DNA from 3 places in the Streptomyces sp. TAA040 genome. Region 1 is predicted to be linked to each of the others. Evidence: riboswitches for the same ligand, from Rfam matches in the RefSeq annotation. Region 1 holds a riboswitch; each other region holds the start of a gene.
What was found. Region 1 has a riboswitch for cyclic di-AMP ahead of H300_RS0104065 (transglycosylase family protein). Riboswitches for the same ligand answer to the same signal wherever they lie in the genome.

Region 2: it holds a riboswitch for cyclic di-AMP, as region 1 does, so the genes downstream of both, H300_RS0118430 (M23 family metallopeptidase) here and H300_RS0104065 (transglycosylase family protein) in region 1, are expected to answer to the same signal.
Region 3: it holds a riboswitch for cyclic di-AMP, as region 1 does, so the genes downstream of both, H300_RS0106030 (NlpC/P60 family protein) here and H300_RS0104065 (transglycosylase family protein) in region 1, are expected to answer to the same signal.

What each region holds. Positions count from the first base shown of each region.
Region 1 covers NZ_AUKR01000005.1:20,897-28,286, forward strand. The annotation lists gene H300_RS0104050 (FAD-dependent oxidoreductase) at 1-824, shown strand, start outside; gene nirB (nitrite reductase large subunit NirB) at 827-3,463, shown strand; gene nirD (nitrite reductase small subunit NirD) at 3,607-3,945, shown strand; cyclic di-AMP (ydaO/yuaA leader) riboswitch at 4,456-4,634, shown strand; gene H300_RS0104065 (transglycosylase family protein) at 4,638-5,915, shown strand; gene ppdK (pyruvate, phosphate dikinase) at 6,128-7,390, opposite strand, start outside.
Region 2 covers NZ_AUKR01000024.1:15,325-22,714, forward strand. The annotation lists gene H300_RS27705 (PrsW family intramembrane metalloprotease) at 1-1,456, shown strand, start outside; gene H300_RS31570 (SRA domain-containing endonuclease) at 1,565-2,461, shown strand; gene H300_RS0118420 (PPOX class F420-dependent oxidoreductase) at 2,507-2,932, shown strand; gene H300_RS0118430 (M23 family metallopeptidase) at 3,739-4,773, opposite strand; cyclic di-AMP (ydaO/yuaA leader) riboswitch at 4,785-4,927, opposite strand; gene H300_RS27710 (PP2C family protein-serine/threonine phosphatase) at 5,248-6,372, opposite strand; gene H300_RS0118440 (chaplin) at 6,889-7,143, shown strand.
Region 3 covers NZ_AUKR01000006.1:65,800-73,189, reverse strand. The annotation lists gene pcrA (DNA helicase PcrA) at 1-675, opposite strand, end outside; gene H300_RS0106040 (DUF1707 and DUF2154 domain-containing protein) at 795-1,436, shown strand; cyclic di-AMP (ydaO/yuaA leader) riboswitch at 1,677-1,827, shown strand; gene H300_RS0106030 (NlpC/P60 family protein) at 1,834-3,024, shown strand; gene H300_RS0106025 (hypothetical protein) at 3,077-3,430, opposite strand; gene H300_RS0106020 (C40 family peptidase) at 3,623-4,666, shown strand; gene H300_RS0106015 (hypothetical protein) at 4,809-6,104, shown strand; gene H300_RS0106010 (DoxX family protein) at 6,281-6,802, shown strand; gene H300_RS25205 (metalloregulator ArsR/SmtB family transcription factor) at 6,884-7,162, shown strand; gene H300_RS25200 (SRPBCC domain-containing protein) at 7,264-7,390, shown strand, end outside.

The sequences.
Region 1 (7,390 bases):
GGCCCGCCCGCCGGGGCGGCCGGGCGGTCGTGATCGGCGGCGGGCTGCTCGGCGTGTCCGCCGCCCGCGCGCTGGCGGCCCGCGGCGTCCGCACGGTCCTGGCCCACCAGGGCGAGCACCTGATGGAACGCCAACTCGACCGGGCGGCGGCGGAGCTGCTGCGCGCGCACCTGGAGGACCTCGGTGTCGAGGTGCACGCCGACTGCCGCGTGAAGGGCGTCACCACCGGCCCCGGGGCCCGGGCCGGCCGCCGCAGCGTGCGAGCGGTGCAGCTCGCCGACGGATACGCGCTCGGCACCGACCTGGTCGTCGCCGCCTGCGGGGTGCGCCCCCGGGCCGGGCTGGCGCGGGCCGCCGGGCTGGAGTGCGCGGGCGGCATCGTGGTCGACGACGCCCTGCGCACCAGCGACCCCCGTATCCACGCCGTCGGCGACTGCGCGGAGCACGCCGGCGTCGTGCACGGGCTCGCGGGCGCGGCCCGGGAGCAGGCGGAGGTCCTGGCCGGGGTGCTCGCCGAACCGGCCGCGGGCCACCGCTACCGCGGCACCCGTGCCCTGACCCGGCTCACCCTGGCCGGTCCGGGTCCCTTCGACCTGGCGGCTTTCGGGCGCACCGCGCCACAGCCGCAGGACGAGGTCGTGCACCTCACCGACGCCACCCGGGGCGCCTACCGCAAGGTCGTGGTGCGCGACGACCGGCTGGTCGGCGGCATCCTCCTCGGCGATCTCGGCGCCGTCGGCGCGCTCGCCCGCGCCTGGGAGGGCGACGAGGCACTTCCCGCCGCTCCGCTGCTCCACCTGCTCACCGACAACGGAGGCTTCTGACAATGTCCACGAAACCCACCGGTACTCCGGTGATCGCAGTCGTCGGTCACGGCATGGTCGGCCAGCGCTTCCTGGAGTCTCTCGCCGCCCACGGGGTGCCCCGGCACGCCGAGGTGGTGGTGCTCGCCGAGGAATCGCGTCCCGCCTACGACCGGGTGCGGCTGACCTCGTACTTCTCCGGCACCTCGGTGGACGAGCTGTCCCTGGTCGCCGAGGGCTTCCTGGCAGGGAACGGCATCGAGCTGCGGCTGGACGACCCGGTCGAGCGCGTCGACCGCGCCGCGCGGACCGCCACCACCCGGTCGGGACACGAGGTGCGCTACGACGCCCTGGTGCTGGCGACCGGTTCGGCACCGTTCGTGCCGCCGATGCCGGGCGCGGACAGTACCGGCTGCTTCGTCTACCGCACGGTGGACGACCTGCTCGCCATCGAGCGCTATGCGCGGCGGGCACGCCGCGGCATCGTCGTCGGGGGCGGGCTGCTGGGCCTGGAGGCGGCCGGCGCGCTCCAGGGTCTCGGTGTGGAGACGCACATCGTCGAGTTCAACGAGCGGCTGATGGCCCTCCAGGTGGACCGGGGCGGCGGGGCCGCGCTGCGGCGCACCATCGAGGACCTCGGCCTCCGGGTCCGCACCGGGGTGGGCGGCCGCGAGATCACCGCCGGCGAGGACGGCCGCGTCGTCTCGATGACCCTCTCCGACGACGCGGTCCTGGACACCGACCTGGTGGTGTTCTCCGCCGGTGTCCGACCGCGGGACGCCCTCGCCCGGGAGTGCGGGCTGCCGGTGGGCGAACGCGGCGGCGTCGTCGTCGACAAGCGGTGCCGGACGGAGGACCCGGCGGTGTACGCGATCGGCGAGTGCGCGCGCGCTGCGGACGGCACCGTCTACGGCCTGGTCGCGCCCGGGTACGAGATGGCCGAGGTGGTGGCGGCGGACCTGGCCGAGGCGCTGCTGCCCGCGGTCGACCGCCCGGTTCCGGCCGGTGCGGGCGGGTTCACCGGGGCCGACACCTCGACGAAGCTCAAGCTGCTCGGGGTGGACGTGGCGTCCTTCGGTGACGCCCACGGCACCGCGGCCGACTCGTTGGACGTGGTGTACGCCGACTCCCGCGCGGGGATCTACAAGAAGCTGGTGATGGCGCGCGACGGGCGGCTGCTGGGCGGCGTACTGGTCGGGGACGCCGAGACGTACGGGGTGCTGCGGCCGCTGACCGGAAGCGTCCCCCCGGTGCCGGCGGAGTCCCTGGTGCTGCCGGCCGGGGCCGGGGCGCCCGCGGCGCTGGGCCCGTCGGCGCTGCCGGACGAGGCGGTGATCTGCACCTGCCACCACGTCACCAAGGGCGCGATCAGGGAGGCGGTGGACGGGCGGGGCTGCGCCTCGGTGGCCGAGGTGAGGAAGTGCACGGGGGCGGGCACCGGCTGCGGCAGCTGCGTCAAGGTGCTGGGCAAGCTGGTGGACGAGTCGCTGGAGGCCCGCGGGGTCGTCGTGGACAAGGGGCTGTGCGGCTGCTTCCCGCTGACCCGCCAGGAGCTCTACGAGGTGGTGCTGTCACTGCGGATCACCTCCTTCCGGGAGCTGCTGGACCGGCACGGCAGGCCGGAGGCGGCCGGGGGCGAGGGCTGCGAGGTGTGCAAGCCGACGGTGGCCTCGGTGCTCGCCTCCCTGGCCCCCGCGATCGGCGCGGAGGGGTACGTGCTCGCCGGGGAGCAGGCGGCGCTCCAGGACACCAACGACCACTTCCTGGCGAATCTCCAGCGCAACGGCTCGTACTCGGTCGTGCCCCGGGTCCCGGGCGGTGAGATCACACCGGAGGGACTGATCGTGATCGGCGAGGTCGCCCGTGAGTTCGGGCTCTACACGAAGATCACCGGTGGTCAGCGCATCGACCTGTTCGGGGCCCGGGTGGACCAGTTGCCTGCGATCTGGGGAAGGCTGGTGGACGCGGGCTTCGAGTCCGGGCACGCCTACGGCAAGGCGCTGCGGACGGTGAAGTCCTGCGTGGGGCAGACCTGGTGCCGGTACGGGGTGCAGGACTCGGTGCGGATGGCGATCGGTCTGGAGCTGCGCTACCGGGGCCTGCGGGCGCCGCACAAGCTGAAGTCGGCGGTCTCCGGCTGCCAGCGGGAGTGCGCGGAGGCGCAGAGCAAGGACTTCGGAGTCATTGCCACCGCCAACGGCTGGAACCTCTACGTCGGCGGCAACGGGGGCGCCACTCCGCGGCACGCCGACCTGCTCGCCCAGGACCTCTCGGACGCCGGGCTGGTCCGGCTGATAGACCGCTTCCTGATGTTCTACATCCGCACCGCGGAACGGCTGGAACGCACCTCGGTGTGGCTGGAGCGCATCGAGGGCGGCCTCGGCCACGTCCGGGAGGTGGTGGTGGACGACGCCTTGGGCATCTGCGCCGAGCTGGAGGCGCTGATGGCCTCGCACGTCTCAGACTACCGGGACGAATGGGCTGAAACCCTCGCCGACCCGGAGAAGCTCCGCCGCTTCGTCTCCTTCGTCAACGCTCCCGGCACACCCGACCCCTCGGTGCGGTTCGTCGGCGAGCGCGAGCAGGTCAAACCCGATCTGACCCTGCTGGCGGGGCCGGAGATCCCCGTCCGCCGCCTCGAAGGGAGCGCCACCCGATGAGCCCGACCCGCCCTTCCCCCGTCACGGCCGCCGAACCCGCCGACTCTCCCCCGTGCCCGCTCCCGAGCGGCGGACCGCACCCGAACACCGGGGCGTCCACCGACGCCGGGGCGCACCCGGCCGACGGCGGGACGGCCGCCCGGATCGAGGTGCGGGCCGGGGACTCCTGGCATCCGGTCTGCGCTCCCGGCGACCTGGTGCCGGGCCGCGGAGTCGCGGCACTGCTCCCGGACGGGCGGCAGATCGCCGTCTTCACCGACCGCAGCGGCGGCGTCCACGCGGTGGACAACCGGGATCCGTTCACCGGTGCGTACGTGCTCTCGCGCGGACTACTCGGGTCCGCGGCGGGCCGGCCGTTCGTGGCCTCCCCGCTGCTCAAGCAGCGCTTCGACCTGGCGACGGGCCGCTGCCTGGACGACGACTCGGTCATCGTCCGCACCCATCCGGCCCGCCTGACCGGCACCGGCGAGCCGCCGCCCTGAGCACCGGCGAATCGCGTCCCGCCGCCCGTCGGGATGGCGGGACGCGACCGATTCATCCAGCAACGTCGCGTCACAAAAGCCCCTCAAAGTCACCTCGCACCCAAAACGGACAAGCGGTGTGGCAGTCAAGAGGTGGGTGATTTCGGAACCTGACACCCTCTCAGCTTCCACGGGTCGGGAATGCACCGATATAAGGAAGCACGAGACGGTTCGGGTGACCGGACTCACAGGACCGCGCCCCCGTACAATTGCACCTCGTCGGCCACTTCTCGCCTCAGCGTCAATTCCCCTGCTCAGTGCGGTTTTTATGTGCACATGCAAGCCCGCACGTCCGTGACGTCGGAAATGATCGATCTCACAGCGCGCCGAAAATGCTCCCATGCGACCCCCGGAGCGGCTGAGCAAAACCTGGTTTCGCTTGTCCCGGCCAAATCGTTGTGATTACCGTTCATCCCGCCACCGCATCCCGTGCGGAGGTCCCACGCCGGTCACGCCGAATCCTGCCGCCGGTAGAGGGAAACGACTGCATCAGGCCGGCAGGAGCGGGGGAACCAAGGTAAGTGCCGGACCGCGGAGCACGCGGGTCGGCTAGGGGTGAAGCCATGCGCCACCGGATCACGGTGGGGGATGGCCGGGCAGCTCCAGCCCGAATCCGACAGCTCACCTCGCAGGCGCAGGAGAGGACTCAACCCATGTCTCGTGGTCGCCACCGTCGTCCGCGCAAACCCCTGATGTCCCGTCAGGTCTCCAAGGTCTCGCTCGCCCTCACCGCGGGCGGTGCCGGTATCGCTGCTCCGCTGATCACCGCGGGTTCCGCGAACGCGGCCCCGGTCTCCGTGTGGGACAAGGTCGCCGAGTGCGAGAGCACCGGCAACTGGTCGATCAACACCGGAAACGGCTTCTACGGCGGTCTCCAGTTCCAGCAGTCGAGCTGGGCGGCTGCCGGCGGCACGCAGTACGCACCGCGCGCCGACCTCGCCACGAAGGACCAGCAGATAGCCGCCGCCGAGAAGCTCCTGGAGATGCAGGGCCCGGGCGCCTGGCCGGTCTGCGGCCCGCGTGCCGGCCTGAGCCAGGACAGCGGCACGCCGGACATCGCCCCGGACGGCGCGCAGAACAACGCCTCCGAGTCCGGCGCGAAGACCGAGCAGCAGTCGGAGCAGGCCGCGCAGCCGAAGAAGTCCGAGCCGCAGGCCGCCGAGCAGAAGAAGGCCGCGGCCGCGAAGTCGGAGGGCTCGCACGACTACACCGTCGCCAGCGGCGACACCCTCCACAACATCGCGGTCGCGGAGCACGTGCGGGGCGGCTGGCAGACCGTCTACGAGCAGAACCGCGAGACAGTCGGCAGCGACCCGGACCTGATCTTCCCCGGCCAGCGGCTCAGCCTGGACGGCAGCGGCGGTACGTCGGACGCCCCCGCCGAGAAGTCGAGTGCTCCCGCCGAGCAGCCGAAGCAGCAGTCGGCCGAGAAGCAGGAGCCGAAGCAGGAGAAGCCCGAGCCGAAGCCGGAACCCGTGGAGGAGCAGAGCCAGGAGCCCGCTGCTCCGGCCGAGGCCGCCACCACCGGCGGGTTCACCGCGCCGGTGGACGGTGCGCCCAGCACCGCCTACCGCGCATCGGGCGGAAGCTGGTCGAGCGGTTACCACACCGGAGTGGACTTCTCCGTCGGCACCGGCACCTCGGTCCGTTCGGTCGGCACCGGCACTGTGGTCTCCGCGGGCTGGGGCGGCGCCTACGGCAACGAGGTCGTCGTCAAGCACGCGGACGGGCGCTACAGCCAGTACGCCCACCTCTCCTCGCTCTCCGTCTCCGCCGGCCAGAGCGTCGGCGCCGGCGACCAGCTCGGCCTGTCGGGCTCGACCGGCAACAGCACCGGCCCGCACCTGCACTTCGAGGTCCGCACGGGCCCGTCGTACGGCTCGGACATCGACCCGCTGGCCTACCTGCGCGACAACGGCGTCTCCCTCTGAGCGACGCTCCCCCAAGGGGACGAGAGACCGGCCGTGCCCCTCACGAGGGGCACGGCCGGTTCTTCCGTCCGCCGGTGCGCCTCCGCCCGGCGGAGTCGGGAGGGGCGGCGGGGCCTCCGCACAAGGTCTCCCACCGTCCCCCTCCCGGGGACCGGGGCCACCGCCGCAGTGAGGGTCAGGGCGCGGCGGCGACCCCGGAGGTCGCGGTCGTGTCAGCGGCTGTCGCTCCCGGTGCTCCGTGCCGCGGCCCGGCCGGCTTCCAGCCGGGCGACCGGGATCCGGAAGGGAGAACAGGAGACGTAGTCCAGGCCGACCTCGTGGAAGAAGTGCACCGACTCGGGGTCGCCGCCGTGCTCCCCGCAGACCCCGAGCTTCAGCTCCGGCCGAGTGGCCCGCCCCGCCTCCGCCGCGTCCCGGACCAGCTTGCCCACCCCGTCCAGGTCGATCGTCTCGAAGGGGGAGACGCCGAAGATGCCCTTCTCCAGGTAGGCGGTGAAGAAGCTGGCCTCGACGTCGTCCCGACTGAACCCCCACACCGTCTGGGTCAGGTCGTTGGTGCCGAAGGAGAAGAAGTCGGCGGACTCGGCGATCTGGCCCGCGGTGAGCGCCGCCCGGGGCAGCTCGATCATGGTGCCGAGGGTGAGACCCAGCTCCACCCCGTAGGCCGCCTCCACCTCGGCGATCACCCGCTCCGCGTCGTCCCGGACGATCTCCAGCTCCTGGACGGTGCCGACCAGCGGGATCATGATCTCCGCCCGCGGGTCGGCCTTGGCACCCTTGCGTTCGGCGGCGGCCTCGGCGATCGCCCGCACCTGCATGCTGAACAGCCCGGGCACGACCAGCCCGAGGCGTACCCCGCGCAGCCCGAGCATCGGGTTCTGCTCGTGCAGCCGGTGGACGGCCTGGAGGAGCCGGAGGTCGTTCTCGTTGGCGTCCCGTCGGGACTCGGCCAGCGCGACCCGTACCGACAGCTCGGTGATGTCCGGCAGGAACTCGTGCAGCGGCGGGTCGAGCAGCCGCACCGTCACCGGCAGCCCGTCCATGGACTCGAAGAGCTCCTTGAAGTCGCCCTTCTGGAGGGGCAACAGCGCACCGAGGGCGGACTCCCGCTCGGCGTCGGTGTCCGCGAGGATGAGGTGCTCCACCAGTTCCCGGCGCTCGCCGAGGAACATGTGCTCGGTCCGGCACAGCCCGATGCCCTGGGCGCCGAAGCGCCGGGCCCTGGCCGCGTCCTCCGCGTTGTCGGCGTTCGCCCGCACCCGCAGCCGGCGCATCCGGTCGGCGTAGGCCATCATCCGGTGCACCGACTGCACGAGTTCGCCGGCGTCGTCGGCCCCGGCGTGCATCCGGCCCTCGAAGTACTCGACCACGGGTGAGGGGACGACCGGGACCTCGCCACGGTAGACCTTGCCGGTGGAGCCGTCGATGGAGACCACGTCCCCCTCGTCGACGACCACCGTGCCCCTGCCGTCCGG
Region 2 (7,390 bases), on a different contig from region 1:
GCAGATATCCGAGCACTCCGACGGGCAGCCCGACCGGTCCCGGCAGCACTTCCCGGCCACGCCGACGGCGCACGGTGAGTGGCGCCACGCGCCGAAGCGCGCGCCGTGGTGGCGCAGCCGCGCACTCCGCGCCTGCGTGCTCGCGCTGCTGTTCGCGGTGTGCGGGCTGACCATTCTGGCGATCGTCCGCAGCGAGACGGGTTCCGAGGGCTTCGTCATCGGGCTGGTCCTGTCCGTCCTGCCCGTTCCGCTCCTCATCGCGGTACTGCGCTGGGTGGACAGCGCGGAGCCCACTCCGTGGCGCGTCCTGGCCTTCGCCTTCGCCTGGGGCGCCTGCACGGCGACCCTGGTCGCCATCGTGGCCAACACCTTCGCCACCGAGTGGCTGGCCGCCTCGGTGATCGCCGACGGCGATGTCGGCCTGGTGGGCGCCACCGTGGTCGCCCCCGTGGTCGAGGAGCTCGCCAAGGCGGCGGCGATGCTGCTGCTGTTCCGCTACCGGCACCGGGCGTTCGAGGGGGTGGTGGCCGGGATCGTCCTCGCCGGGGTGATCGCCACCGGGTTCGCCTTCACCGAGAACATCCTCTACCTGGGCACCGCCTACGACGAGGACCAGACGCTCGACCCGTCCGGCTTCGCCAGCACGACCGTGACGACCTTCGTCATCCGCATCGTGATGTCGCCCTTCGCGCACCCGCTCTTCACCGTGATGACCGGGATCGCCTTCGGGGTGGCGGCCACCCTCCCCCGGCACCGCCGGGTCCTGCGCGCGGGCCTCCCCCTGCTCGGCCTGCTCACCTCGATCGCCCTGCATGCCCTCTGGAACGGCTCCGCCTCCCTGGGCGGTCTGCTCTTCCTGGCCGTCTACGCGCTGTTCATGCTGCCCGTCCTGGCCACACTCGTCTGGCTGGCGGTGTGGTCCCGGCAACGCGACCTGCGCACCGTCCGTGCCGTGCTCCCCGCCTACGCCGCCCAGGGCTGGATGGCCCCCACCGAGCCCCTCGTCCTGGGGTCCATGCGGGCCCGTGCGACGGCCCGCGACCTCGCCCGGCGCGCGCACGGCAGCAGGGGCACACGTCAGGCCTCCGAGTACCACGCGGCCGCGACCTCGCTCGCACTCCTGCGCGCCCGCGCCGAACGCGGCACCCCGGGGTCCGACTTCGCCGCCCGCGAGCAGGAGCTCCTCCGCCACCTCCTGGACCGCCGCCCGATCGCCGGTCCGGCCACCGCCGCCGCCGTCACCTGCCTCCCGCTGCCGGCCCAGTGGATCGCCCAGCACGGCCGCCCGCTCCCACCACCGGCCCCCTTCGCCGCTCCACTCTCCGCACCCCCCGGCCCGGGCCGCCTGCCGTGCCCCCGCACCGGCCCCGCCGACGCCACTCCCGTGGCACCACCCCCTCCGCCGCCCGGCCCCCACTCGCCCGGGGAGCCGTGGAGATGCTCCGGAGACGCCTGAACCGCAAGCGCGGCAGGCCACGGTCACCCACGACAGGCCGCGCTCCTATCGATGTGCCCACACATTGCGTACCCTTCCGTGCACACCGGTTCAAACGGAGGGGGACTCGTGGACGAATTCTTGAGTGGAATCCCAGTTCGAAGGTCACGCATTCACGACAAGCTGGGCGGAAATCGACAGTCGGGTATTTCCCCTAACAATACCACGGGGAAAATCTTCCTCTTCAGCACCCCCCACAAAGGTCGCGTCAACGGATACACAGACGGATGGGGGCCTGACGGGTTTTATTATTACAGCGGCGAAGGACGACAGGGTGACCAAGGAATAAAGAAAGGAAATAGATCCGTACTTCACCACGCGGAAGAGGGCGTGACACTACACCTCTTCAAATCTGTGGAAAGTGGCGTGGTGCAGCATGTCGGGGAGTTCGCCGTACACAAGAGCGCCCCGTACTACTGGACCGATGCCCTAGACATGGACGGGGAAATGCGGAGTATGATCGTATTCCGCCTCGTCCCCGTCCACGAGACCCTTCCACGTGAACCCCCTTCAGCGCAGCCACCCAGCACTAAGCCCAAAGTAACAGATGTCCCCGTGGAGCAGAACAAGACCGAATTTGCACATTCTTACAGGCAGACGCAAGGGCACACTACGAGAAGGCGCGAAGCCGAACTTGTCGTGCACTACCGACGACACCTTGAAGGATTGGGGCACGAGGTAACGCGCAAGAAGATTCTACCGGCGGGAGAAATCGTTCCTCTTTACACTGACCTACACGATGTCACCGCAAATGTACTGATCGAGGCAAAAGGAAGCACCAACCGAGAATCTGTAAGAACGGCCATCGGGCAACTCTTCGATTACCGTCGTTATATAGCTTCCGACCCTACGCTCTCGTTGCTGCTGCCGGAACGTCCGCGTCCCGACTTGCTAGACCTGTGCGCCTCAGTCGATACCACTGTGGTGTGGCGCTCAGGGCAAGGATTTGACCGGGCGACCGCATAGCATGCTTCTCCTCTTTCCGTTGAGATGACGTGGGAGGTCATCGGTATGTCGGAGAAAGCCCTGCTGGCTCTCCTGCCTCAGCACGCCCTCGGTGTGCTCGCCACCTTGCGGAGCTGCGGCCGGCCGCAGCTGTCGAACATCAACTACGCCTACTCGGCTTCCGAACAGTGCGTCAGGATCTCCACCACCGCGGACCGGGCCAAGCTGAAGAACCTGAGGCGCGACCCGCGGGCGAGTCTGCACGTGACGGCCGCTGACGGATGGGCCTGGACGGTCGTCGAGGGCACTGCCGAGGTGACGGCACCCGCAGCAGGCCCGGACGACGACGTCACCGAGGAGTTGGTGGCGGTCTACCGGGCCCTCCGGGGGGAGCACCCGGACTGGGACGAGTACCGTGCGGCCATGGTCGCCGACCGCCGCCTGGTGGTACGTCTCCCGGTGGGGCGGGTGTATGGACAACCGCGCCGATGATGCCCGCCCCCGCGGACCGGTCGCTGAGGAAGCTCGGGGTTCGGGGTGGTGCCGCTCTCGGCGGCGGCCGGTCCCGGGCAGCAGGAATCGTGGGAGGACGGAGACGCGCTCGCCTGTGTGACCACGCACGGCGTGCTGGCCTGTGTGGACGGGACGCCGCGGCGGGCGGCTCCACAGCGCGGGTTGCTCTCCGGGCTGCTCTCCGGGCTGCTGGCCGAGTCTCCGCGACCGCGCCGGCTACTCGGGCGCAGTCCGGAGAGCTTGCTGGCCCGGGTGCCGGGGGGGGGATCTGGAGCCGGCGAGGCGTGGCACGGGGGAGTTCGGTGCGGCGGGGGATACGGCCGGAGGCCGCTTTCGACCGGTTCCTCGTCGCCGGGTGACGCCCCGCCGTCCCGGTTGCACCGAGGCGGCCACGCCCTGCCGGGCATGGGGCGGCGTACCGGGCGGGCGGGCCGGCCGGCCCGCCCGTCCGGCGGTTGCCGGCGGACGCGGGCGGCCGGGGGTCCGACGGCCCCGGTGTCGGGGGGGGGTGCACCGGGGCCGTCGGAGCGGTACGCCGCCGCCCCTCCCCTCCTGTGCCGGAGCGGAAGCTCCGGCTGGTGCGGGGCGGCGACGGGGTTCGGGCGGCCCGCGAACGGGCGTGCAGGGTGGACGCGTGCGCGGCGTCGCGGTCGCGGGTGGCCGCCGTCCCGGACGAGGCTCCGGCAGACGGGGGCGCCGGCCGCTGACGGGCCGTCAGCCCCCGCCCCGGCGCCGTACGGACGGGGCGGTCACGGCGGTCACCGCTGCGGCGGTCGCGCCGCGGGTCAGACGGAGAGTCCCTTCCCGCGGAGCCAGGCGAGCGGGTCGACGGCGTCCCCACCGCCGGGCCGGACCTCCACGTGCAGGTGCGGACCGGAGGAGTTGCCGGTGGAGCCCACGCGGCCGATGACGTCGCCTGTGGTGACGCTGCCGCTGGTCTTGGTCATGGAGGAGAGGTGGCAGTACCAGATCTCGGTGCCGTCCGAGAGCTCCAGGACGATGCGGTACCCGTAGGAACCGGCCCAGCCGGCTTCCTTGATGGTGCCGCTGTGCACTGCCTTGACGGGCGTGCCGTTCGGGGCGGCGAAGTCCTGGCCGGTGTGGTTGCTGGACCACATCGAACCGGCCTCGCCGTATCCGGAGGTGAGCTGGTACGACGCGAGCGGGAGGCTGAAGCTGGCGGCGAGCTTGCGGAGGCGTTCCTCCTCCGCCTTCCGCTTCTGCTCCTCCTCCGCCTTGCGCTTCTCCTCCTCCTCCGCCTTGCGCTCCGCTTCGGCCGTCGCGGCAGCCTCGTCGGCGGCCTTGCTCGCGGCTGCCGCGGACGCCGCGTCGCGAACCTGCTGGTCGGCGGCCTCCTGCTGCTGGTCGGCCTGCTGGAGGATGCGGGCCCGGAGCGCCTCGCCCGCGTCGGTCTGCCCGGCGTCGGTGGCGGTGGCGGTCAGGCCGGCCTGGGTGAGCGGCGCGGCGACGGTGGTCGTCCCGACGTCCTCGGTGTCGGAGACGAGCCCGCCCACGCCCGGGAGATCGGCGGCGTCGGGGAGGCTGTCGGTGAAGGTGGAGAGGTCCGGCATCGAGACCGGGGACTTGGGCTTGTCCTGGGCGGTCGCCATGCCGCCCGCACCGATGGCGGCGACCATGCCGACGCCGAGGACGGTGCCGCTGCGGGCCATCCCGCGCTGCTTGGCGACGCGGTGCCGACCACGGACGGGGCGGATGGACTCTTCGGTGGGATTCCACTCGTCCCAGGTGTCGCCGACGGAGGGACCGTAGGCCGCGATATCGACCGGCGGTGCCTCGGTGGCAGGCCTGCTTGACGCCACGGGGGCGCTCTCCTTTCCTTCCTTCTGGCCTACCGGGTTAGCTGACGGGTTCGGAGCAGGAAGGTCTCCTACCGGTGGCATCGTGACGATGCCGACGGATTCACCCCAAAGTAATGGTTCCCCGGTTCCTTTGGTGCAGTGGTGATGACTGGTGACGCACTGTCTGGATTCGGCCAAGGCGCACGGTGCCGTCTCTTGCGACGGCAGTGACGACCGCGCTGCGTTATCGAACGTTAATAGACCCGGGTCCCAGATTCCAAGTCTTCGCGGAAACAAGACTGTCAAACGGCAGAACATTCAGTGATCTTCAGCCGTCAATCGGTCATAACGGGCGGGTCGACGTAACGCACGCGGAGGAGATCTTCGCCAAGTCGTTATGCGGAGGGGTCAAGATCCCTCACCCGGAGTGACCGGAAGGTGGGTTCACGACGGGTGGATGACGGGCGGGACGCGGCAGCCCGGACGGCTGGCCGGTCAGCGGTGGCGGACGACGGCGAGCAGCGCCATGTCGTCGTCGGCCCGGCCGCCCGTGTGGGCGGCGACGTCGGTCACGAGTTCCTCCAGCAGTGCCTGGGGCCGGTGCGTGTGCCACGCCTCCGCACGGATGCGGGGCACGAGCTGGTAAAAGGCGCCCGCGGCGTCCCGGGCCTCGCTGAGCCCGTCGGTGTGCAGGAGCAGGGTGGAGCCGACGGGGAAGTCGAACACCTCCGGCCCACGCGACCGGCCGAGCCGTTCCGGGACCAGGCACGCGAGCCCGAGCGGCAGTGCCGGCTCGTCCGGGTCGAGCACGCGGACCTCGCCGTCCGCGCACAGGAGCACCGGTGGAGGATGTCCCCGGTTCACGACCCGCAGCACGCCCCCCGAGGTGATCTCTGCCAGTACGGCGGTGGCGAACCCCTCGAAGGACTCCGGGCCCGGTTCGCCCGGGTCGCGCCGGCGCTCCTCCTCGCGCACGAGCGCCCGGTCCAGCCGGTCCGCGACCCCTCCGAGTTCGCTCTCCTGCTCGGCGGCCTCCCGGAACGCGCCGATCACCACGCCCACCGCCTCCACCGCGCCCAGCCCCTTGCCCCGGACGTCGCCCAGGATCAGCCGGGCTCCAAACGGTGTCTGCTGGGCGGCGTAGAGGTCGCCGCCGATGCGGGCGTCGGCGTGCGCGGCCTGGTAGCGGGCCGCGATCTCCAACCGGTCCATCCGTTCCGGCGGTGCCGGCAGGACGGCCAGTTGGGCCACCTCGGCGACCCCCCGGGCGGAGGCCAACTGCTCGGTGCCGCGCCGCAGCACCCGGTTGATGCCCAGGGCGATCGCGGCGACGGTCGTCATCGTGACGGCCTGGCTGATGTCGCGCGCCCAGCCACCGTCGTCCTGGCCGACGATCAGCAGCATCAGGACCAGCGTCGCCGTCAACCCGGTCAGTGCGGTGCCGCGGCGGGAGTACAGCGGTGCGGCGATCAGGGGGGCGGCGGTGAAGAGGGCGGTGAAGGTGACCTCGGGCGGTGTGGCCAGCTGGATGACAGCCCCGAGGACGATCAGGGCAGCGGGCAGGGATCGCGCGGCGCGGCCGGTGTCCGTGTGCGCCGCATGGCGCCCTGAACTGTGCACACCTCCAAGCTTCGGCCCGGCCCCGGCGGTCGGCTACTCGGCACTGTCCATTCGCGGCCCGGCGGCAGCTCGCGGGTGCGGCGCAGGCCGGTCGACGGGAACGGCACAGTCGGGCGCCGGGGTGGCTCAGGTGGGCGCCGGCGGCAGGGCGGCGGGCCCCCGGTGCAGGAGGGGGCGCCGGGTCGGCGGCCTGGTGCGCGACTACCGGTGGGGGCCCGGCCCCTCGTCGTCCACCCCCGCGCTGTCCCATGCCCGGCACTGGCCCACACCGGGGGTGCCGCCCACTCCCGGGGACCGCCTCAGTCCCGGCGCTGCCCTGCGCCCAGGGCCGTCAAGACGTCAATCAGCCGCACGCACGGTCCTTCGTGCAGGTGAAACATCGGTGCAGGACCCGTCCCGGAGGCTTCAACCGCCGAAGTTCAACGGGGGGCCGGGTTTCTCCGGCCCCCCGGAACGGCCGTCCTGCTCCGGCTGGACAGCCGTGCCCCGGGTTCCCCTGACGAAAAGGATCGACTGATGATGCGTACGGCCAAGACCGTCGCCCTGGCCGCGGCCACCGGTATCGCCCTGATGAGCGGCGGCGCCGCCGCCGCCGACAGCGGCGCCCAGGGTGCGGCCATCGGCTCGCCCGGCGTGCTCTCCGGCAACCTGGTCCAGGTGCCGGTGCATGTGCCCGTGAACGCCTGCGGCAACAGCGTGAACGTGATCGGGCTGCTCAACCCGGCCATCGGCAACACCTGCGCGAACGTCGGCGGCCACCAGGGCTGGTGACTCGCGTCCCCGCGGCCCGGGCAGCCGGGCGCCGTCCCCCCGGGCGGCGACGGCGGCACGCGTCCGCAGCTGAGCGGGTGACGGGCCGGTCCCGCTGAGGCGGGGCAGCCCGACGGCGGGTCCGGCCCGGCCGGTGCAGGTCACCGCGCCGGGCCGGACCTGTGTCCGGGGCCGGGGAGTGCTGCCGGTAGCCGCCCCCGCCTCGGCCCCCGGCCACGACTTGGTGGTGCGCCCGCCGGGGCGCGGG
Region 3 (7,390 bases), on a different contig from region 1:
GGCGGCGAAGTCCTCCTCGTCGACGAGTTCGTTCTTGAGGTTCGAGACCTTCGCGCTGAACGCCTTCGGCGGGAACCGCTTGGGGTCGAGTGCCAGGTCGCGGCAGACGAGCGCCATCAGCCGGCGCGAGTCGGCCCCGTCGTAGATGGAGAACGAGGAGGTGAAGCCGAGCCGCTTGCTCTCCCGGCGCAGGATCCGCACGCAGGCGCTGTGGAAGGTGGAGACCCACATCGACTGGGCGCGCGGACCGACCAGCTCGGCCACCCGCTCCTTCATCTCGCCGGCCGCCTTGTTGGTGAAGGTGATGGCGAGCACCTGGCCGGGGTGCACTCCCCTGGCCCCCAGCAGGTACGCGATGCGGTGGGTGAGCACCCGGGTCTTGCCCGAGCCCGCCCCCGCGACGATCAGCAGCGGCCCGCCGCTGTGCACGACCGCGGCGCCCTGCTGCTCGTTCAGACCGGCCAGCAGCTCCTCCGGGTCCGTGACCGTCCGTGGAGCGCCGCCCCGGTGGAACGCGTCCCGGGGGCCGCCGGGACCGGCGAACGAGCCCGCGAACAGGCCGTCCGGCACCTCCTCCGGCTGCGGCGCGGCGGGGTGCTCGGGGTCCGGCGGCGGAGCCTCGCCCGCGGGGGGCTCCAGGTCGGCCAGGAAGCTGTCGTCGAAGAGGCTGCTCATCGCTGCCGAGTCTAAGGGCTCCCTCCGTCACCCCCGGGGCGAGCACCGGGTCCGCCGCCCCGGCACGCAGCGGTCTGCGGCTCTGTCCGGGGCCGCGGGCACCTCCTAGACTTGGCGGCATGACTGATCCCTCCGGAGCGACCGCGCCAGGACCCGGCCACGACCCCGAACTGCGGGCTTCGCACGCGGACCGGGAAGCGGTGGCCGAGACGCTGCGGGAGGCCGCCGGCGACGGCCGGATCGGCATCGACGAGCTGGAGGACCGGCTGGAGCGGGCATTCGGGGCGAAGACCTACGGCGAGCTGGAACCGCTGACCGCGGACCTGCCGACCACCGCCGGCGCCCCCGAGCCGCGCGCCGGTGAGCCGATGGTGCTCAAGGCCGGGGCCGGGGACATCACGCAGACCGGTTACTGGGTGGTGCCGTCCCGGATCACCGCCACCTCGCGGATGGGGGACGTCCGGATCGACTTCTCCCAGGCCGAGTGCCGGCAGCGCGAGGTCCACCTGGAGATCAACGCGGCGATGGGCAACGTGACGATCGTCGTGCCCCCGGGGTGGTCGGTCCGCCCCCACGGCATGCGGGTCAGCATCGGCTCGGTCCGCAACCGGGTCTCCGAGCCACCCGTCCCCGGTGCCCCGACACTGGAGCTGAGCGGGCGCACCGCGATGGGCGACGTGCGGATCCGCTACCCCAACCGCTGGGAGCAGTGGAAGCGGCAGAAGCAGCAGGAATGGCTGGCGCGGGAGCAGCAGGGCTGACGGGCGCGGGGGCCGCCCCGCCCCCGGTGCGGCGGGGCGGCCCCACATCCGCCCGGTGCGGCGCCGCCTCCTGCCCACCCGGGCCGGAGCCGATCACGGCAGGTCACCGAGCGGACGCGGAGCCGCGCGGATAACGAATCGGTTTCGGACATAGCGCGCACCCGTCTTCCCAAGAGCACCGTGTCGTGGCTACGGTGCTGCCTCAGGCGGCCCGGAGACCGTCGGCGACAGTGCCGGCACGGGCGGCCTCCGCCGAGTCCGGCATCCGCCGGAGCCGGGGACCCACCCGTGCACTTCCGGGGTGAATCGGGGCCCGCGCAGGGACCCGTAGGGCAGCCTTCCGACGCCCGAACCCGACAGCTAACCCGGTAGGCGGCCCACGGAAGGAGTTGCCGTCTTGGCGACACACCGCAAGCCGCGTGTCCCTGTGCGGCAGTCGGCCGCGCTGCGCGGAGGAACGGTGGGCGCGACCGCCGCCGCGCTCGCCTCCGTCACGCTGCTCTCGCAGAGCGCCGTCGCGGCACCCGGCGACGGCGGCCCCTCACTGGAGGAGACGCAGGAGAAGGTCGACGAGCTGCACCGGCAGGCGGGCGCCGCGACCCAGAAGTACAACGCGGCGAAGGAGAAGGCCGAGAAGCAGCGCAAGAAGTCAGACCGGCTGCTGGACGAGGTCGCCGAGCGGACCGAACGGCTGAACGACGCCCGGCGCAAGCTGGGCGGTTTCGCCGCCGCCCAGTACCGCAACGGCGGTATGTCGGAGACGGCCACCCTGCTGCTCTCCGCGGACCCGCAGGGCTACTTCCAGCAGACGCACGTGATGGAGCGGCTCACCGGTCAGCAGAAGCAGGCGGTCGGCGACTTCCAGGAGGAGCAGCGCGAGGCGGGCAACAAGCGCGACGAGGCGACGAAGAACCTCACCGAGCTGAACCGGGCCCAGACGAAGCTGGCCGAGGAGAAGAAGTCCGTCCAGGGCAAGCTCGCGGAGGCCCGCACCCTGCTGTCCGAGCTGACCGAGGAGGAGAAGGCCAGGCTGGCGGCCATCGAGCGGGAGAAGCAGCGCGAGGCCCAGGAGAAGGCACGCGCCGCGGAGCGCAAGGCGGCTGCCGAGCGGAAGGCCGCCGCCGAGGCCGCTGCCGAGCGGGAGACCGCCGCTCCGGCGTCCGGGGGCGGGCAGCCGGCCTCGCAGGAGCAGACGGCGGGCACCGGGGGGGCGGACGGATCGCAGGACACGGCCGGCAGCGGGAGGGCCTCGCAGGTACTGGCCTTCGCGAAGCGCGAGCTGGGCAAGCCCTACGTCTGGGGTGCCGCCGGCCCGAACTCGTACGACTGCTCGGGCTTCACCCAGGCGGCCTGGCGGGCGGCCGGGGTCGAGCTGCCGCGCACCACCTACGACCAGGTCGACATCGGCACGCGGGTCGCCAAGTCGCAGTTGCAGCCGGGCGACCTGGTGTTCTTCTACCCGGACGTGACCCATGTGGGCATCTATGTCGGCGGCGGCCAGATGATCCACGCCTCCAAGCCGGGCGACGACGTGAAGTACGAGTCGATCGACTACATGCCCTTCCACAGCGCGGTGCGGCCGGCCTGACGCCGGGCGGGGTCGGCCGCCCGGACCCTCGTGGGGCGGGGCCGGGCGGGCGTCACACCCACATGGTGGCGAGGAAGACGTTGAGGCAGGTCAGCGCGCCCACGGCGGCCATCGTGCCGGCGGGCACCCGCTGCTCGTCGCGCTTGACGTAGACGAGCACCAGGATCACCACCAGCACCGCGAGCTTGACAGCGACCTTGACGTGGTTCACGTCGTTGTCGGCGAGCTGGTTGAAGCCGACCAGGGCGAGGCCCGTCAGGAGCATGGTGGAGGCGCCGTGCAGCATGCCCGGCGTCAGCCGGGCCTCGCCCGCGCTCATCGCCTTCATCTGGAGGAGGAAGCCGCCGAGGAGTGCCGCGATGCCGATGATGTGCAGCCCGACAAAGAAATTGATGAGTACGTCCATGACGCGGAGCGTATCGGGGTATTAGCACACCGCAAGAGTCAGACCCGCCCCGTTCGCCACCCCGAACACAGCACAGCACCGGATGCTCCGAAATGTGCCCGGGGCACCCGGTTCCGACCACTTCGCGATCGACAGCGAAAAATACAGGTCACCGTCCGCTCACGGGGCCGATACGGCCTAGCGTCGCCGTCCATGGCAGCACATCGCAAGCCCCGCAACTCCGGCTTCCGCACTTCTCGTTGGGCCGGCCTGGCCCTGGTGGGCGCGGCGACCGCGACCGCGACCGGCTCCGGCGGTGCCGCGCACGCCGACCCGCAACCGGCCGGGGAGAAGGCCGACGTCCAGCGCATGGTGGACCGGCTCCACCACGAGGCCGAGCAGGCGACGGAGAAGTACAACGGCGCCACCGAGCGCGCCGAGCAGGCGGAGAAGAAGCTGGACGGACTGCGCGACGAGGCGTCCCGGCAGACGGCGCGCGTCAACCGCACGCGCAACGCGCTCGGTTCCCACGCGACCGCGCAGTACCGGCAGGGCGGCGCGATCGGCCCCACCGTGCAACTGGCGCTCTCCTCCGCGCCGGAGGAGTTCCTCCGGCGGGCCGCGACCGCGGACCGCGCCGGCTCCCAGCAGGCGCGCACCCTGGACCGCCTGCACAACCGGCTGCGCACCGTGCGGCAGCTGCGCAGCCAGGCCGCCGACCGCACCGAGACGCTCCGGGAGGCCCGGTCCACGGCCGAGGACCACAAGCGCACCGTGCGCAAGAAGCTCGCCGCGGCGGATCGGCTGCTGGACCGGCTCACGGCGGCCGAGCGGGCCGAGGTACTGGCCGGGGACGGGCACGGCGGTGAGGAGCGCGAGCAGGTGGACGCGGCCCCGGTGGCGGCCGCCGGACGGGCCGCGCGCGCCCTGACGTACGCCAGGAACGCACTCGGCAAGCCCTACGTCTGGGGCGCCACCGGGCCGAACGCCTTCGACTGCTCGGGGCTCACCCAGGCAGCCTGGCGCGCGGCCGGGGTCGAGCTGCCGCGCACCACCTACACCCAGGTGAACGCCGGGCAGCGGATCGCCAGGAGCCGGCTCGTCCCCGGCGACCTGGTCTTCTTCTACTCCGGTCTCAGCCACGTCGGCCTGTACCTCGGCAACGGCCAGATGATCCACGCACCGCGCCCCGGCGCGCCCGTCCGGATCGCCCCGATCGACCAGATGCCCTTCAACACGGCCACCAGACCGGCCTGATCCAGCCGGGAAGCCCGCGAAGGCCCCGGCACTCGTGGACTGTTGAGCCGACCAGGTGAATCGTGCGGCACAATTCCTTCCCATTGCCGGTAAGTCGGCGGCGTCCCGGGGGCGGCCGTCCGTGGAGAAGGTGGCGTTGCAGGTGGCCGTGGACACGGCTCGGGAGAGCACAGCAGACAGCGGCGTCGGTGCACGCCCCACGCACCGCGGGGACTGCCGTTGCGTCGACTGCCCGAACAGTGCGCCCCGACGCCACCGGCAGGCGCGGGCCGCCTTCCGACGGCGCCGCGACGACCTGGCCGAGGGCATCGGAGTACCCGCGGCACTCGCCCACTCCCCCGGCGCGTCCCGGCAGTGGGTCTCGGACGAACTCGTCCTGGCCTCCCGCTCGGTGGCCGACGGCGCCCGGGCGGAGAGCGCGGTGCGCACCGCCCGGCTCCGGCAGCGCACCCTCTACGCGGTGTGGGGCGCGGTGGTCCTGCTGCTGGCCGTGCAGACCCTGACCGCCGTCGGCGACGGATGGACGCGCGGGCGGACGGCTGCGCTCCTCGCCGCCGTACTGCTCGCCGGTGCGGCCACCGCCGCCGGCCTCCGGCACCGGGAGGCCCCAGGACTGCCCACCCTGCTGACCGGCCGGGACAACCGGTTCTCCACCTCCCGCACGGTGGCCGCCTGCTGGATGCTGCTCACCGCGTTCGCGGTCCTCATGACCGCCTGCCGGCTCGCGCTCACCCCGGACGCCGCGGAACGCCGGGACCTGCTCGACCTGGTCGCCGTCAGCACCGCGGCCGGTACCTTCACCGCCCTCGCCCTCGGTTGCGCCGCCGCGGTGCTGGCCCAGCTCGCCGTCGCCCGGGGTGTGGCGCGGCAGCGGCTCCAGAAGGTCCCGGCCGACCGGCCGCGCGCCGCCGACCTGCTCACCGACGACGACGGCCGCGGCAGCTTCACCGACGCCCAGTACGTGCTGGTCAACGCGGTGGTACTGGGATTCGCCGGCACCCTCCTGGCACGCCGGCCCGAGCAGGTGCCGCACCTGCCGTGGGCCCTGCCGCTACTGCTCGCGGTCTCCGCGGCCGTCTACCTGGCGGCGAAGCACACCGGCGGCGGCCGGCCGGTGGTGCTCTCCGTGGTGCGGGCCAGGGAGGCCGGCGATCTGGACGCCCCCATCCGCACCGGCGACGACATCGAGATCCGCGGCAGCGGCTTCGTGCCACCCGGCGGGCACACCCCGGACCGGCTGGCCCGGACGGTCGTGCGGATCGGCACCGTGCACGTCCACGTGCCGCTGGTGCCGGTGGTCGGCGGGTTCGTGAACCCCGCCGACACCGTGCTGACCGTGCCGGTGCCCGCCGACGTGGAGCCCGGTCGGCTGGACGTACAGGTCGTGACCCCTGCCGGAGCGGAGTCGAACCGCTGTACGATCGACGTCATGGAGTGAGGTCGGCCTGAACGCCCCGGCCGCCTTGCACGTACTGCTCCGCAGTGGATCACCCCCGGACCGTTCCGGACCGGGGCCTCGTCGCCGGGACCGCCGGGAGCGGTCCGCCGGGCACCGTACGCAACTGCGGCAGGCCGCGGGGGACCGGGGCGGGCTGCGGGAAGGGGCACAGACCGATGGCTCACTCGGCCCGCGCGGACCGCCACGACACCGGACCGCAGCTCGACCCGACCGGCGGCCCCCGGTCCCGGGCCCCCCTCTACGCCCTGCTGCCGCTGCGGATCTTCCTCGGGGTGACCTTCGTCTACGCCGGCCTGGACAAGCTCACCGACTCCGGCTTCCCCGGCTCGCTGACGGGGATCATGGAGTCCGTCTCGGGCGCGGCGGCACCCTGGCTGCTCGACCTGGCGCTCACCGACCCGGAGAGCTTCGGCTACGCCATCGCCTTCGGCGAGATCGCCGTGGGGCTGGGCGCCCTCGCCGGTCTGCTGACGAGGATCGCGGCGCTGGGCGGCGCGCTGATCTCGCTCTCGTTCTGGCTCACCCTCAGCTGGAACGTCGGCCCCTACTACTACAGCCAGGACCTGCCGTACCTGGTGGCGTGGATACCGCTGATCATCGCCGGCGCCCCGCTGTTCTCCCTGGACGCGGTGATCGCCGGGTGGCGCGCCCGCCGCGGCCGCCGCCAGTTCGGCTGAGCCGCCCGCCGGCCCGGACCCTTGACCCGCGCGACGCGCATCCTTATGTTTAAGTTCTTGCTTAATTAAGGAGCTACCGAATTGGCGGACGCGTCCGAGACTCTCGACCTCGTCTTCGGCGCCCTGGCCGAGCCGAACCGGCGCGCCATGCTGACGCGACTGAGCCGTGGACCCGCCACCGCGGGGGAGTTGGCCCAGCCGTTGAGGATCAGCAAGCCGGCCGTTTCACAGCACCTGAAGGTCCTGGAAGCGGCGGGGCTCGTGATCCGCACCCGGCAGGCGCAGTGGCGCACCTGCACGCTGCGTACCGAACCGCTCGACGAAGCGTCCGCCTGGCTCGACCGGCAGCGCGCCGCGTGACAGGAGAGCTTCGACCTGCTGGAAGACCGGCTGCGCGAGATGAGACGCGAGCAGGACGCGGAAGCGGCTCCGGACCGACGTGACGAAGGGACGAACGACCGATGACCGAAGGTGCGAAGCCGATCGACATGCAGGGCTTCACCCTCACCAGGGTGCTGGATGCCCCGCGCGACCTCGTATGGCGGGCGTGGACCGAGCCCGGGCAGACGGCCCGGTGGCTGCATCCCC